Labrenzia sp. VG12: one gene and its partners. The protein of the gene in region 1 interacts with the protein of each later gene in a pairwise test. Links are inferred from orthologs where the notes say so. Each region holds a gene or a part of one and is shown on either strand. Other genes may lie near its edges. The genes, in order: groL, grpE and CHH27_RS10370.

Region 1 (4,663 bases):
CGCCTATACCTGGCCCGGAAACGTGCGTCAGCTGGAGAACACGATCCGGCAGATCGTGGTCATGAATGACGGTGCCGCCGTCACTTATGACATGCTGCCGATGGTGATCCGGGACCAGAGCGCACGCCCGAATGCCATCATCGACCTTTCCCGGGAACGTACGCGCTCGGCGCCACCGAGCCGTCCCTTCGGTGCGATCGAGCCGCTCTGGGCCCAGGAACGACGGATTATCGAGGACGCGCTGGACGCTTTTGACGGCAACATCGCCATGGCGGCCGCCGCATTGGAGATCAGTCCTTCGACGATCTACCGCAAGCGTCAGGCCTGGTCCGAGCGGCTGATGCAAGGCGCGTAAGCTGCACTTGCGGCGTGTGAATAGACAGACCATTAACCCCAAACTGGTTTTCCCTTTTCCCGGATAAGCAAACGACACTTGTCTGCGCCGATGTTTACCGCATCGCACACATTGTCTTGTTTATTGGGAAAAGTCGGTCTATATCGGCAAAATCGCTGAAAACGACAAGATTTAAAGGCGTGCGGGGAAAAGAAAATGGTGGCTGTTAGACGTGCTTCGAAGCAGATCGTATCTGCTGTTCTGGTTGCAGGTGGATTGATCGCGGGTTCGGCTAGTGTGTTTGCCCAATCGGATGCTGATCAACCTTCCCAAGCCTTCCAGGAAGCCCTGGCTGCCTTTGATCAGGTCTGGGCGGCATCGGACCTGGCATTTACCGAAGTGACGTTCACGGATGGTGCCGCGACCGGCTATGGCCAGTATACCCCGCGTGAGAACACTGTCTTCAACGACCAGGAAGCGCTCACTGTCTATGCCGAACCGGTCGGCTACGCTTTCAGACAGGATGGAAGCTCCTATTCCTACGAACTCACCGCCAGTTTCAAGTTGCTGAACCTGTCTGGCCAGGTTCTGGCCGAGCAGGAAAACTTCGCGACATTTGCCGGATCCGGCAGAACCAAAAAACGCGAACTGTCCGCGGCACTGACTTTCCAGTTCAGCGGACTTCCCGTCGGTGACTACAAGCTTGAAACCCGGTTTGAAGATGAAATCGGTGACAGTCAGTCGAGCTTCACCTTGCCATTTTCGGTGACCGGCACCAACTGAGACAACGGCAACATGCCGCTGCGGCCCGCTTCTCTTGATCGGGCGGCCACCTGGCGCCTCCGCATAAAGGCGGAGCGGGATTAAATTCTCGTCACAAAGCATTGACAAGACGGGCTCGGCTCCATAAATCCAGAGCGCTGTTAGCACTCGCCTCAAGGGAGTGCTAATATGCTGCGGGAGGGCCATCCCTTTCGTACCCAATCAACCTCGTAATCATGTCTCGCGCGCTGCCCATTGCGTGGGGCGCGCTCATGAAGGGAAACAGTCTTATGGCATTTCGTCCACTGCACGACCGTGTCGTAGTTCGCCGCGTAGACTCTGAAGAGAAAACCGCTGGCGGCATCATCATTCCGGACACCGCTAAGGAAAAGCCGCAGGAAGGCGAGATCATCGCTGTCGGCACCGGTGCCCGCAAGGACAACGGCGAAATCGTTGCTCTCGATGTCAAGGCAGGCGACCGCGTCCTGTTCGGCAAATGGTCCGGCACCGAAGTCAAGATCGACGGTGAAGACCTCCTGATCATGAAGGAATCCGACATCATGGGCGTGATCGCTTAATCAGCGAACCGCTTCTGATCTCAACTCCATTCCAAATTTAGGTGAGACGATCTCATGTCTGCTAAAGAAGTAAAATTCTCCTCCGACGCCCGTGAGCGTATGCTCAAAGGTGTCGACACCCTGGCAAACGCCGTCAAAGTGACCCTCGGCCCGAAAGGCCGTAACGTTGTCCTCGACAAGGCCTTCGGCGCACCGCGCATCACCAAGGACGGTGTCTCCGTTGCCAAGGAAATCGAACTGGAAGACAAGTTCGAAAACATGGGCGCCCAGATGGTGCGCGAAGTGGCTTCCAAGACCAACGACATCGCTGGTGACGGCACCACCACCGCAACCGTTCTGGCCCAGGCCATCGTCAAGGAAGGCGCCAAGGCTGTTGCTGCCGGCATGAACCCGATGGACCTGAAGCGCGGCGTTGACCTCGCTGCTGCTGAAGCCGTCAAGGCCCTGACCGCTGCTTCCAAGACCATCACAACGTCTGAAGAAGTTGCCCAGGTCGGCACCATCTCCGCAAACGGCGACACGCAGGTTGGCCAGGACATTGCCGAAGCCATGCAGAAGGTCGGCAACGAAGGTGTCATCACCGTCGAGGAAGCCAAGTCCCTGGAAACCGAGCTGGAAGTCGTTGAAGGCATGCAGTTCGACCGCGGCTACCTGTCTCCGTACTTCGTCACCAACGCTGACAAGATGCTGGCTGACCTGGAAAAGCCGTACATCCTGCTGCACGAGAAGAAACTCTCCAACCTGCAGGCCATGCTGCCGATCCTGGAAGCTGTCGTTCAGTCTTCCCGTCCGCTGCTCATCATCGCTGAAGATGTTGAAGGCGAAGCTCTGGCAACCCTCGTTGTCAACAAGCTGCGTGGCGGCCTGAAAATCGCTGCTGTGAAGGCTCCGGGCTTCGGCGACCGCCGCAAGGCCATGCTGGAAGACATCGCCATTCTGACCGGCGGCACCGTCATTTCCGAAGACCTCGGCATCAAGCTCGAAAACGTGACCCTCGACATGCTCGGCACTGCCGAGAAAGTCGCGATCACCAAGGAAACCACCACCATCGTTGATGGCGCTGGCTCCAAGGAAGACATCGACGGCCGCGTTGGTCAGATCAAGGCCCAGATCGAAGAAACCACTTCCGATTACGACCGTGAGAAGCTCCAGGAGCGTCTCGCCAAGCTCGCAGGCGGCGTTGCCGTGATCCGCGTTGGCGGTGCGACCGAAATCGAAGTGAAAGAGAAAAAAGACCGCGTTGACGATGCTCTGAACGCAACCCGCGCTGCCGTTGAAGAAGGCATCGTCCCGGGTGGCGGCACCGCTCTGCTGCGTGCGAAGAAGGCTGTCGAGGCTCTGGCCAACGACAACGCCGACATCGCTGCCGGCATCAAGATCGTCCTGCGCGCTCTGGAAGCTCCGATCCGTCAGATCGCTGAAAACGCTGGTGTCGAAGGCTCCATCGTTGTTGGCAAGATCCAGGAAAACGGCGACGACACCTTCGGTTTCAACGCTCAGACCGAAGAATTCGTCAACATGATCGAAGCCGGCATCATCGACCCGACCAAGGTTGTGCGCACGGCTCTGCAGGACGCAGCTTCCGTTGCCGGCCTCTTGATCACCACCGAAGCCATGGTTGCCGAGCTGCCGAAGAAAGACGCTGCTCCGGCCATGCCGGGTGGCGACATGGGCGGCATGGGCGGCATGGGCTTCTAAGAAGCCTGACGCTTGTGAATTACGGAAAGGGCGGCTCTCGGGCCGCCCTTTTTGCGTGATGCGCCGCCCATGCATTTCAGATTTGCGCCACGAGGCAGTACCGTGGACGGCATCGGCTTCCACGAAGTCCGATCCCTTGGGACTTGCGGCAAGAGCAGTTTTCGAGCCGTTTGTCTTGATTTCCAGGAAAACCTGCTCGGGCATGAACCGCGCCTATTGCGCTGAAACCGACCGGAGCACCTGCTGGATATCTGCCTTGAGGTTCTCTGCCCTCAGGATCAGCGTTTCCAGTTTCTGCACCGTCTCCCTCGCACCGACTTCGCCGTACCAGAAGAAGTGATTGCCCGGAACGCGCGCGTTGAGCACACCGGAGGTCGCGGCGTTCATGCTGTCCATCAGCTTCTGCCACGCCAGCGGCCCGATTTCTTCGGACTTCGCGAGGACCGGCAGCACCAGGTTCCGGTAAAGATGCTGGACCTGATAAAGGCCCCAGTTTCCACGGTCGGTCAGGGCATGGTCGTTGTCCAATACCTTGTCTCCGGAAATCGTCACCACGAAGGGAAAGTCCGTGACCTTCAAGGCCCCGGTATCGGCCATGGCCCACTGAAGATCCTCAACGAATTTTCCGTCCTGATAGCGTGAAGCGATCATGATGGCGTTGAGCGCCACTGGAATATGGCCCAGAACATCGCTTTCAAATCGCGCCCAGGGCATGATTTCGTGACCGTTCAACTTGTCCTGCGCAACAACATATTTCCTGAAAAGGTCGTAGAACTGAGGCGCTGCCGACAGGCCGTTGTCAGCCCTAGAGATCGCACCGGGTGCAGCCAGGAGCAGAGGAACCGGCGGTGTCGACGCCAGAGACACATAGAGGCGCATATCAAGTCCAGCCGCCTGTGAAGCTTCATGGACCGATTGTGCGATCTGGCCACCCGCGCTCCATCCCAGCACGATCACTTCACCGGACAGGCCATGTTGATCAATGTAGTGTCTTGCCGTGGCGGCGACCTGTTTGCCCCAGTCCCGGATCGAATAGGCCGGATAGACTTTCGAGTAGACCTTGTTGTCCGTCGGATAGGAGGCACCGAGGAACGAATATCCTGCCTCTCCCAGCCAATGTGCCAGGAAATCAGCCTCGTTGCCTCCCGGATATCCATAGGCAACACGCGCCAGATGAAACCCGCCGGGCACGAAGATGACGAGCGGCTTCTTGGGATCTCCGGCCTTGAAATGAGTCAGCGTCTCAATGCCGTTGGTCAACAGCATTTCTTCGCCAGGATAAAGGCCGGAA
Region 2 (4,706 bases), 710 kb from region 1 along the record:
CGGGAGACGCCTGACAAGGTCCGGCCGGGCACGCTCTGGCAGATGCTGGTCAAGCGGTCCGAGACCAGCGAGACCTGGAAACAGGTCCGGGCAAGGCTTGAGGATTGGCGCGCCCGCGCCGACTTCGTGCCGCCCTATGAATTTTATGCCCGCCTGCTGGGGGCCGATGGCGGTCGAAAGGCCTTCCGGTCCCGGCTCGGGGTTGAAGTCGATGACGTTCTCGACGAGTTCCTGGCACTGACCATGGCCTATGAACAGGCCGGCACGCCTGGTCTTGAAGGGTTCCTTGCCTGGATGGCGGCGGCCCCGACGGAGATCAAGCGTGAGCTGACCAACACCAAGGGCATGGTCCGGATCATGACGGTGCACGGGTCCAAGGGGCTTGAGGCGCGGATCGTCATTCTGGTGGATCCGGGTGCTGCGCCGGTCAGCGCGATCCATGATCCGTCTTTTCTGCCGCATCCGCGTCTGAACAATGATCTTTTGCCGCCGGCGCTTGTATGGCTACCGCCAAAGGCTGATCGCACAAGCTGGCACGACGAGACCGTTGATGCGTTGCGGGCGGCCCAGGAAGAGGAATATCGGCGGCTTTTGTATGTGGCACTGACACGCGCCGAAGACCGGCTGATTGTCTGTGGCTGGGAGCCGAAACGCGGTGCCCATGAAAACTGCTGGTATTCCATGGTGTCGCGGTCCCTGAAACCGGGAGCGCAGGAACTGTTTGGTCCGGACGGCGCTGTATCAGGGTGGCGCTGGCAGAAGGACGGGGCGGGCACACATCCGGCCTCCGGGACTGTCTCCAGGGTCCCTGAAGCGTCCGAAGAGACAGCGCCGCCACTGCCTGCATGGCTGTCGGAACCGGTACGGCCGCTGCCGAAAAAGAAGCGCCTGCAGCCTTCAAGAGCCTTCGAGGCGATGGAGGAGAAAGAGGGGATTGATCCCGTGCCGGCAGTCTCCAGGCTTCAGGCGGGACGGGACCCGGCCTCCTGGCCGCTGGAGCGGGGACGGCTGGTTCACCGCCTGTTGGAGCTCCTGCCCGACCTTGTGGCGGGCGAGCGGATGCAGGCTGCGGAAAACTATCTCGATCAGGCGCTGCGCCCGGAATTCATCTCCCGTCGCGAGCGCTTGCTGGAAGAGGTCGCGCGCATTCTGGACGACCCTGAATTCGCGCCGCTGTTTGCGGCCCGGGCACGAGCCGAGGTGCCTGTCGTTGGCACGATTCGCATTGCCGATGGCACGGAGGTCGAAATCTCCGGGCAGATCGACCGGCTTCTGGTTGAGGATAACCGGGTTGTGATTGTGGATTACAAGACGAATTTTCATCCGCCGGAAGAGGTTGCGGAAGTTCCTCTCGAATATCGCGCACAGCTTTGTGTTTACAGGGAAATGCTGAAGCAGATTTATCCGGGCCGGGACATTTCCGCCTGTCTTTTGTGGACCTCCGGCCCTTCCCTGATGGAAATCCCGGCGGCAATGCTCGACGAGACCTTTGCCGGATTGCGGCCTGACGGCACAGCCGCTTGACGCCGCGCCTCTTGCTTCCTACGTTCGTGCCAACTGACGCGCTTACATAGTGTAGGCGTGACCCCCAGACCTACGAGATCTAGTTATGGCAACCACGCAAGTCACCGATGCCTCCTTTGAGGCGGAAGTTCTGAATTCCGACGCTCCGGTCGTCGTCGACTTCTGGGCCGAATGGTGCGGCCCCTGTAAGATGATCGCTCCGGCACTTGAGGAAATCTCCGAAGAGATGGACGGCCAGGTGAAGATCACCAAGCTGAACATCGACGAAAACCAGGACATGGCCATGAAATATGGCGTCCGCTCCATCCCGATGCTGATCCTGTTCAAGGGTGGTGAGCCGATGGCGCAACAGATCGGTGCTGCGCCGAAAGGCAAGCTGTCCGACTGGATCAAGAGCGCCCTTTAAGAAATGATCTTCCTGCGGCCCACCGGCGGCAGGCCATATGAGCGCGGCCGGCGGATATGCGAAAGCTTATCCGCCGATCCTCTTTGAAATGGCCGGCAATTGGTATAAAGCAGCCGCATTGGATTTTAGCCAGACGGACCATTCATGAGTGACGAGAACAAATCCCCGGAAGAACAGCCGGCAGACGTGACGCCGGAAACCGAAGCCGCGGCCGGTGAAACCGGTGCTGACGCGACCGGCATGGATCCACTCGAACTGCTGCAGACGGAAAATGCCGACCTCAAGGACCGGGCACTCCGTGCCATGGCCGAGATGGAAAACCTGCGCCGCCGCACGGAGAAGGAAATCAAGGACGCCCGCCAATATGCGGTCTCCGGTTTTGCGCGCGACATGCTGACCGTTTCTGACAATCTGCGCCGCGCGTTGGAAGCCCTGCCGGAAGATGACCGCAAGAACGCCGATGCCGGCGTTGCCTCGCTGATCGAAGGTGTTGAGATGATCGAACGCGATCTGCTCAACCAGCTGGAGAAAAACGGCGTCAAGAAACTCAACCCGGAAGGCCAGAAATTCGACCCGAATTTCCACCAGGCCATGTTCGAGGTACCGAACACGGAAGTGCCGAACAACACCGTGGTTCAGGTCATGCAGGCCGGCTATGTCATCGGCGAGCGCGTCCTGCGACCGGCCATGGTCGGTGTCTCCAAGGGCGGGCCGAAGGACGTTGCCCAGGCACCGGCGGATGCCGCTGGTGAAGCCGGGCAGACTGTCGACAAGAGCGCCTGATCGCGCCATCGTCTTTCTTTGAAAGAAGCCACTTCCGCCAGTCGCGGGAGTGGTTTTTTTTCGGCCGGCGTTGGTAAGCTTCGCCTTTGCGGGGCTTGTCCCTGTAGTCCTTGCCCTGAAAGGGAGTTACAACACGCTTTTTCCATCGGGGAAGAAGTGGCGAGGCTCATAGATCAAGTCATGGGGTGACGGCAAACCGGAAAGCTGGCTGACCCGAACCTGGTCTTGCGGTCCAACGAGTGAAAAGGGGCACCATGCTGCTGCAGATGCTGGATTATCTCGGCGTTGCCGTTTTTGCGATCACGGGCGGCATCATGGCGTCGCGCAAGCAGCTCGATTTCATCGCGTTTCTGTTCTTTGCCACCCTGACCGGCATTGGCGGCGGCACGCTCCGCGATCTGCTTCTTGGCGTGCCGGTGTTCTGGGTCCAGAATGAAACCTATCTGCTGGTCTGCCTCGCGGTCAGCGTTTTTGTCTGGTTCTTTGCCGACTGGATCGAGTCCTTGAACAAGCCGCTTCGCTGGGCCGACGCAGTCGGGATCGCCGCTTATTCCGTGATGGGGGCTGCCAAGGCCCTGTCGGTCGGTGACACAATCCTGGTAGCAGTCCTGATGGGAGTTGCAACGGCAACATTCGGCGGCGTCCTGAGGGACACGATTGCCCGTGAACCGTCTTCCATCGTCAAATCCGAGATCTATGTCAGCGCGGCATTTGCCGGCGCGGGAAGTTATGTCCTGCTGGTGCAAGTGGATCTGCCGCAAGTCGCCTGTGCCCTTCTGGCCGGTGCGATCGCACTGATCCTGCGTGGCGGCGCTATTTTGCGGGGATGGACCTTGCCCGGCTATCGCGCCGGCAAGCGCAGCTAATTGGCAGGGCGTCCCGATATTGACAAAAATCGCGATGAAATTGCGTTATGTCACAGGTCTGTCCGTCGGTCCGCAGTAGGATCAACACAGCCTCAGGGTGCAATTTCACAAATGGAGGATGGAGAAGATCATGGCCGAGCACGGTATCTTCTACTGGAACGAGCTGATGACGCGCGACACCCAGAAAGCCAAGGATTTCTATGGCAAGACTCTCGGGTGGACCTTCACCGAAATGCCGATGGAAGACGGCACCTATGTCGTGGCCAACCTCGGTGACAAGCCGGTCGGTGGCTTTTTCCCGATGAATGCGCCCCATTTCGACGGCATACCGGAACACTGGATGTCCTACATTGCCGTCGACAATATCGACGAGCGACTGGAGCTTGCAAAGGCCCATGGCGCGGAAGTCATGCGTCCTCCCTTTGATGTGCCCGGCATCGGCCGCATCGCAATCCTGAAGGATGTCGGTGGCGCGGTTCAAGGCTGGATGACACCTGCCGAGATGGCCGGCTGAGTATTCAGCAGTCGTTGTCCGAAGAAAAAAGGCCGGATTGCAGGATCCGGCCTTTTCGTTATCCTATGTTCCGCGCCTTTTGCCGATGCTCATAGAACGTTGATTTCGACGCTGTCGGCGAGAGTGTTGGCGATGAAACAGTAGCGATGAGCTCGCGCCTGCATTTCTCCCAACTGGCTTGCGTCAACTTCGAAACCTGTGTCGAAGCGCACCTTCGGATGCAGGTCGATCCGTGTCACGGACATCTGTCCCCTCGCATTTTTTCCCAGATGGGCGACCGCCTGGTCGTGATAGCTGGCGACAGGCCAGCCCGCCTTGGCTGACAGCGCGAGAAACGTCATCATGTGGCAACTGGAGAGCGCGGCAGCGAGGGCCTGTTCGGGATTGGTATTTTCTGGATCACCGCCCCAGTCCGGGGCGGCATCCACCTGAACTTCATGACCTGCATTATACTGCACGGTGTGGGCGTTGGAGTATTTGCCTGTCTGCAAGGTTGCCTCACTTCGATGCCAATGCAGCGCGATCTCCAAATCCGACATTTTTTGGGTCTCCGGCGTATGTCAGGTCGATACTGTGTCAGGCTGCCGCGAGCTTTTTGCGCGGATCGAAGAAC
Region 3 (4,691 bases), 3.3 Mb from region 1 along the record:
GATTGTCGGCAACGGGGTCTCCACACCACGCATCCTGGTGCGTGTCGGTTCGTGGCAGACAATGAACCCGTCCGGCTGAGAGCCGTGCAAAAGACCAAGGGTGACACCGGCAAAGGACGGGTGAAACAGCGAGCCTTGTCCCTCGATGATCTGCCAGTGGTCGTCTTCAGTTGCCGGGGAAAGCCATTCCGCGGCGCCGGAAATGAAGTCGGCGATGACGGCGTCCAGAGAGATGCCCCGGCCGGAAATGAACACACCGGTCTGACCGGTTGCACAGAAGGAACTCTTGTAGCCACGCTCGTTCATGGCCTTGTCCATGGCAAGCGCGGTGTATTTCTTGCCGACCGAACAATCGGTGCCGACGGCCAGGATGCGCTTGCCCGGCCGCTTGGTGCCCTTGCCGGTGGCGAAGGTTTCCGTGTTGTGGCGTACGTCGTGGAGCTGGCGGCCATTTTCTTCCGCCGCCGCCCTGATTGCAGGAATGCTGGCCAGGCGCACATGAAGACCCGAGGCGACGTCGAGCCCGGCCCTGAGCGCAGCCACGATCGAATCGACCCAATGGTCCGGAAGCTGGCCGCCGGCATTGACGGCGCCGATGACAAGGGTCCGGGCGCCGGCAGCGGCTCCGTCTGAAATACTTGTGTCCGGCAGGCCGGTGTCGGCGGCGCAGCCATCAAGCCGCACCTGCCCGAGACACCAGTCCCTGCGCCAATCGACGATGCCGATGGCGGTTTTTGCCGCTAGGGCATCGGGAACGTCACCGAGGAACAAAAGGTAAGGACGGGCAATTTCCATGGACAAAGCTTTCAAGTGGCTGCTGGACGTTAAACTTCTCCATCAGGTATACGAGGGATGACGAACCAGCGGCAAGAGGGCAGCCAGCCGGAATGGCATTCTTGGAGAAAAACACGGCACCGACGATTGCGTTAGAGGCGGACGGTGCCGAGCATCAGCTTCTGGCCCTTTCCGGCGACTGGACCGTCAGCACCATTGGTGAGGCCGAAAGAGACCTTGCCGAGCTGAATGTGGCCCGGGACCAACTGACCTGTATCGACGTCTCGGGCATCGATCATCTGGATACGAGCGGCGCCTGGCTGATCCACCGCACGCGCGGCCGGCTGGAGTTCAAGGGACGACGCGTCGGGCTGACGGGTGTCACGCCCGTGCGCCAGACGCTGTTTGACGAGATCGAACGGCATCACCCGCCGAGCTGGAAACCGGACCGCAGCGGCTTTTCCATTGTCGGTTTCCTGGAAACGACCGGCCGCCAGATGGTGGACGTCTACAAAGACGCCATGGCCATGCTGCATATTCTGGGCTCGCTCGGTCTGGTTCTGTCTACGGTATTGTTGCACCCCAAGCGCCTGCGCAGCATTTCCATTGCCGTGCAATTCGAACGCAGCTGCATCGGGGCGGTGCCGATCGTGGCGCTGATGAGTTTCCTGATCGGTGCGATCATTTCCCAGCAGGGTGGTTTTTATCTCCGGCAATTCGGGGCGGACATCTATGTTGTCGACCTGGCCGGTATCCTGGTGCTGCGCGAAATCGGCGTCATCCTGACGGCCATCATGGTGGCCGGCCGGTCCGGGTCGGCCTTTACGGCGGAACTCGGGGCCATGCGCATGCAGGAGGAGGTCGACGCTCTCCATGTGATCGGTCTCAACGTGACCGAAGTGCTGGTGCTGCCGCGCATTCTGGCGCTGATGATTGCCTTGCCCATCCTGACCTTCATTGCCGATATGGCGGCGCTTTTCGGATCGGGTATCGTGACCTGGGTCTATCTCGACATACCGCCGGCGGCCTTTCTGACCCAGCTTCAGGCAGCGATCACCATCGATACGCTGGTGGTCGGCCTGGTCAAGGCACCGTTCATGGCCCTGATCATCGGCCTGATTGCCTGTGTGGAAGGTCTGAAGGTTGAAGGGTCCTCTGAATCGCTCGGGCGCCATACGACCATGTCCGTGGTCAAGGCCATTTTCCTGGTCATCGTGGTGGACGGTTTCTTCGCCATGTTCTTCGCGGCCATTGGAGTGTGACCGGATTTATGAAGATGCGCGCACCCGACACCAGCGTCAAAACCACCGTTTCAACCGGTGAAGATGCCGATTACGTGCTGTCCGTCCGCGACATCACCGTCGGTTTCGGCTCGAAGATCATCCTGCAGGATCTGGACCTGGACGTTCGCCGCGGAGAGGTTCTTGGCTTCGTCGGCGGCTCGGGAACGGGCAAATCCGTTCTGATGCGTACAATCCTGGGCCTCACGCCCAAACGGACGGGACTGATCTCGGTGTTCGGGCACGATCTATCCACGGCGAACGACAAGGAACGCAAGGCCATCGAGCGCCGTTGGGGTGTCCTGTTCCAGCAAGGTGCGCTGTTTTCATCACTGACGGTCAAACAGAACATCCAGGTGCCGATGCGCGAGCACCTGAAGCTGTCGCCGCAGCTGATGGACGAACTGGCGGGACTGAAGCTTGAACTGGTCGGTCTGCCCCAGGATGCCGCAGACAAACTGCCATCGGAACTCTCCGGCGGCATGGTCAAGCGTGCCAGCCTGGCCCGCGCTCTTGCACTTGATCCGGATTTGGTGTTTCTGGACGAGCCGACGTCCGGTCTGGACCCGATCGGGGCGGCTGCTTTTGATTCGCTGATTGCAAACCTGAGTTCGACTCTCGGATTGACCGTTTATATGGTCACCCATGACCTCGACAGCCTGCATTCCATCTGCGATCGCATTGCTGTTCTTGGGAAAAAGCGTGTTCTGGCGATCGGAACACTGGACGATATGATGAAAAACGATGATCCATGGATCACGTCATACTTCCGCGGAGAGCGGGCACTGCGCCGAGTATAGGTTGGACTGACTGAATGGAAACCCGGGCAAGCTACATTCTGATCGGCGCTTTCATGGTTGCCATCCTGTTCGGTGCGTTCGGGTTTGTTTACTGGAAGGCTGTCTCTGCCGAGTCGCGCCAGAACGTGGAACTGAAAATCCTCTACCCCGGTCCGGTGACCGGATTGCCGGTCGGGGGGCAGGTGCTGTTCAACGGCATCAAGGTCGGCGACGTCAAGTCGCTGGACTTTGCCCCCGGCGACCCGACCAAGGTCGTCGCCACGGTCAGTATCCGGCCATCGACACCGCTGCGCGAAGATACCAAGGCGACCCTGAATTTCACCGGCCTGACCGGCGTCGCCTATGTGGACCTGACCGGCGGCACATCCGATTCCCCGCTGCTTCTGGGGCGGGAGGACGGCAAGGTGCCTGTCATCGAGGCCGAACGGTCCTTCTTTGACGACATTGTCGATGGAGCGCGTGACGTTCTGAAACGCGCCGATTCGACGATGAAGACCATCGATGACCTTCTGAAGGACAACGAGCCGGCGATCACCGAAATCGTCCAGAATGTCGAAACCTTCTCCGGCGCGCTTGCCGCCAACTCCGACGGCGTCAAGGATTTCATGGCGAGTATCGGCAAGGCCTCTGAATCCTTCTCCAGCCTGTCGGGACGCCTTGAGAAACTGGTTGATCAAGGTGAACGTCTTCTGGCTGCGGTTCCGTCCGACAAGGTGACGGCGATCGTTGACGATCTGAGCAAGTTCTCGCAAAGCCTCGGCAATGCCAGCAAGGATATCGATCTGCTTGTGGCCGACGCCCAGAATGCGGCCAAGGAACTGGAGACCTTCACCAAGAACCTGAATGCCGGTCTCGACAACGTGCACAAGATTGTTGACGCTGTGAAGCCGGAAGACATCGAGAAGGTCATGGCGGGGGCTGCCGCGCTGGGCGATGTGCTTGAAAAACGGTCCGGCGACATCGACAAGCTGGTCACGGCAACCAGCGAAACCATGCAGAATGTCAATCAGATCGTCGAAGTCGTGCAGCAGCGGGAAGGCACGGTCGTGGAGATCCTGGAAGGCAGCCGCGATGTGGTGGCCAAGGTCGACACAATCATGACACGGGGCGTCGAAATTGCCGCTGCGATCGATCCGCTTCAAATCGATCAGGTGGTCAACAACGTTTCAGTCTTCACGGAAGGCATGAACGCCTCCCTGCTGCGTGTCGATGAGATCCTGGCAAGTGTTGACCCGGACCAGATTGGTCAGACTGTCGACAACGTTTCCAGCATCGTCGACAACTTCAACAATCAGCAGACCCAGATCAACGAGATCATCGCCTCCACCAAGTCGACGGTACAGAATTTTGAAGCTGTCTCCGCGACCGTACGGGGGCAGGATGACCGGATCGCGGCGCTGATCACGGATGTTCAGGCCGCAGCAGAACGGTTCTCGACAACGCTGGAAACGGCCAATGATCTCATGAAGGCGGTTGATCCGGAGAAAGTCGCGAATATTGTCGGTTCGGTCGAAACCGCGGCCTCCGGTCTTGCCAATCCGGAAGACGGCATTCCGGCGATCCTGCAGAGCGCACGCAAGGCGGCCGACAATGTTCAGCAGATGACGGCAAACCTGGAGAAGCGCACGCCGGATGTCGATCAGATCATCACCGATGCCAAGCAGATGACCGCGACGCTGAATGCAACCTCCGTGAGGGTCGAGAGCCTGGTGGAGAAGGTCTCGACCATGGTCGATGGGGACGGCGAAGGCCTGATCAAGGAAGCGACCCTGGCGGCCCAGGCGATCCGCAAGATCGCGGTTGCCTTTGAAAGCAGGGCGGATTCGATTGCCGGCGG

Evidence for each region.
Region 2: the proteins of groL (region 1) and grpE interact in binary tests that used the Escherichia coli proteins (3 or more experiments, as listed by UniProt). The link is inferred for Labrenzia sp. VG12 from one-to-one orthologs.
Region 3: the proteins of groL (region 1) and CHH27_RS10370 interact in binary tests that used the Escherichia coli proteins (3 or more experiments, as listed by UniProt). The link is inferred for Labrenzia sp. VG12 from one-to-one orthologs.

Annotation. Positions count from the first base shown.
Region 1 is NZ_CP022529.1:5,496,460-5,501,122, reverse strand. The notes cover bases 1,179-4,050. They hold groL (chaperonin GroEL), read left to right. Parts: upstream 1,179-1,728; coding sequence 1,729-3,372; downstream 3,373-4,050. Other genes in these bases: CHH27_RS25355 (alpha/beta hydrolase), read right to left, coding at 3,586-4,050; groES (co-chaperone GroES), read left to right, coding at 1,387-1,674. Also shown: CHH27_RS25375 (sigma-54 dependent transcriptional regulator), read left to right, coding at 1-355; CHH27_RS25370 (hypothetical protein), read left to right, coding at 551-1,117; more of CHH27_RS25355, read right to left, coding at 4,051-4,663.
Region 2 is NZ_CP022529.1:4,784,837-4,789,542, forward strand. What follows is about bases 979-3,893. They hold grpE (nucleotide exchange factor GrpE), read left to right. Parts: upstream 979-2,074; coding sequence 2,075-2,713; downstream 2,714-3,893. Other genes in these bases: addA (double-strand break repair helicase AddA), read left to right, coding at 979-1,524; trxA (thioredoxin), read left to right, coding at 1,610-1,930; CHH27_RS22165 (trimeric intracellular cation channel family protein), read left to right, coding at 2,968-3,579; CHH27_RS22170 (VOC family protein), read left to right, coding at 3,710-3,893. Outside these bases: more of addA, read left to right, coding at 1-978; more of CHH27_RS22170, read left to right, coding at 3,894-4,093; CHH27_RS22175 (OsmC family protein), read right to left, coding at 4,183-4,632; CHH27_RS22180 (glycine cleavage T C-terminal barrel domain-containing protein), read right to left, coding at 4,670-4,706. UniProt on the Escherichia coli protein: Participates actively in the response to hyperosmotic and heat shock by preventing the aggregation of stress-denatured proteins, in association with DnaK and GrpE. It is the nucleotide exchange factor for DnaK and may function as a thermosensor.
Region 3 is NZ_CP022529.1:2,218,886-2,223,576, reverse strand. Bases 1,053-3,952 are described here. They hold CHH27_RS10370 (ABC transporter ATP-binding protein), read left to right. Parts: upstream 1,053-2,050; coding sequence 2,051-2,854; downstream 2,855-3,952. Other genes in these bases: CHH27_RS10365 (MlaD family protein), read left to right, coding at 2,869-3,952; CHH27_RS10375 (ABC transporter permease), read left to right, coding at 1,053-2,036. In the rest of the region: N-acetyltransferase DgcN, read right to left, coding at 1-795; more of CHH27_RS10375, read left to right, coding at 888-1,052; more of CHH27_RS10365, read left to right, coding at 3,953-4,691. UniProt on the Escherichia coli protein: Part of the ABC transporter complex MlaFEDB, which is involved in a phospholipid transport pathway that maintains lipid asymmetry in the outer membrane by retrograde trafficking of phospholipids from the outer membrane to the inner membrane.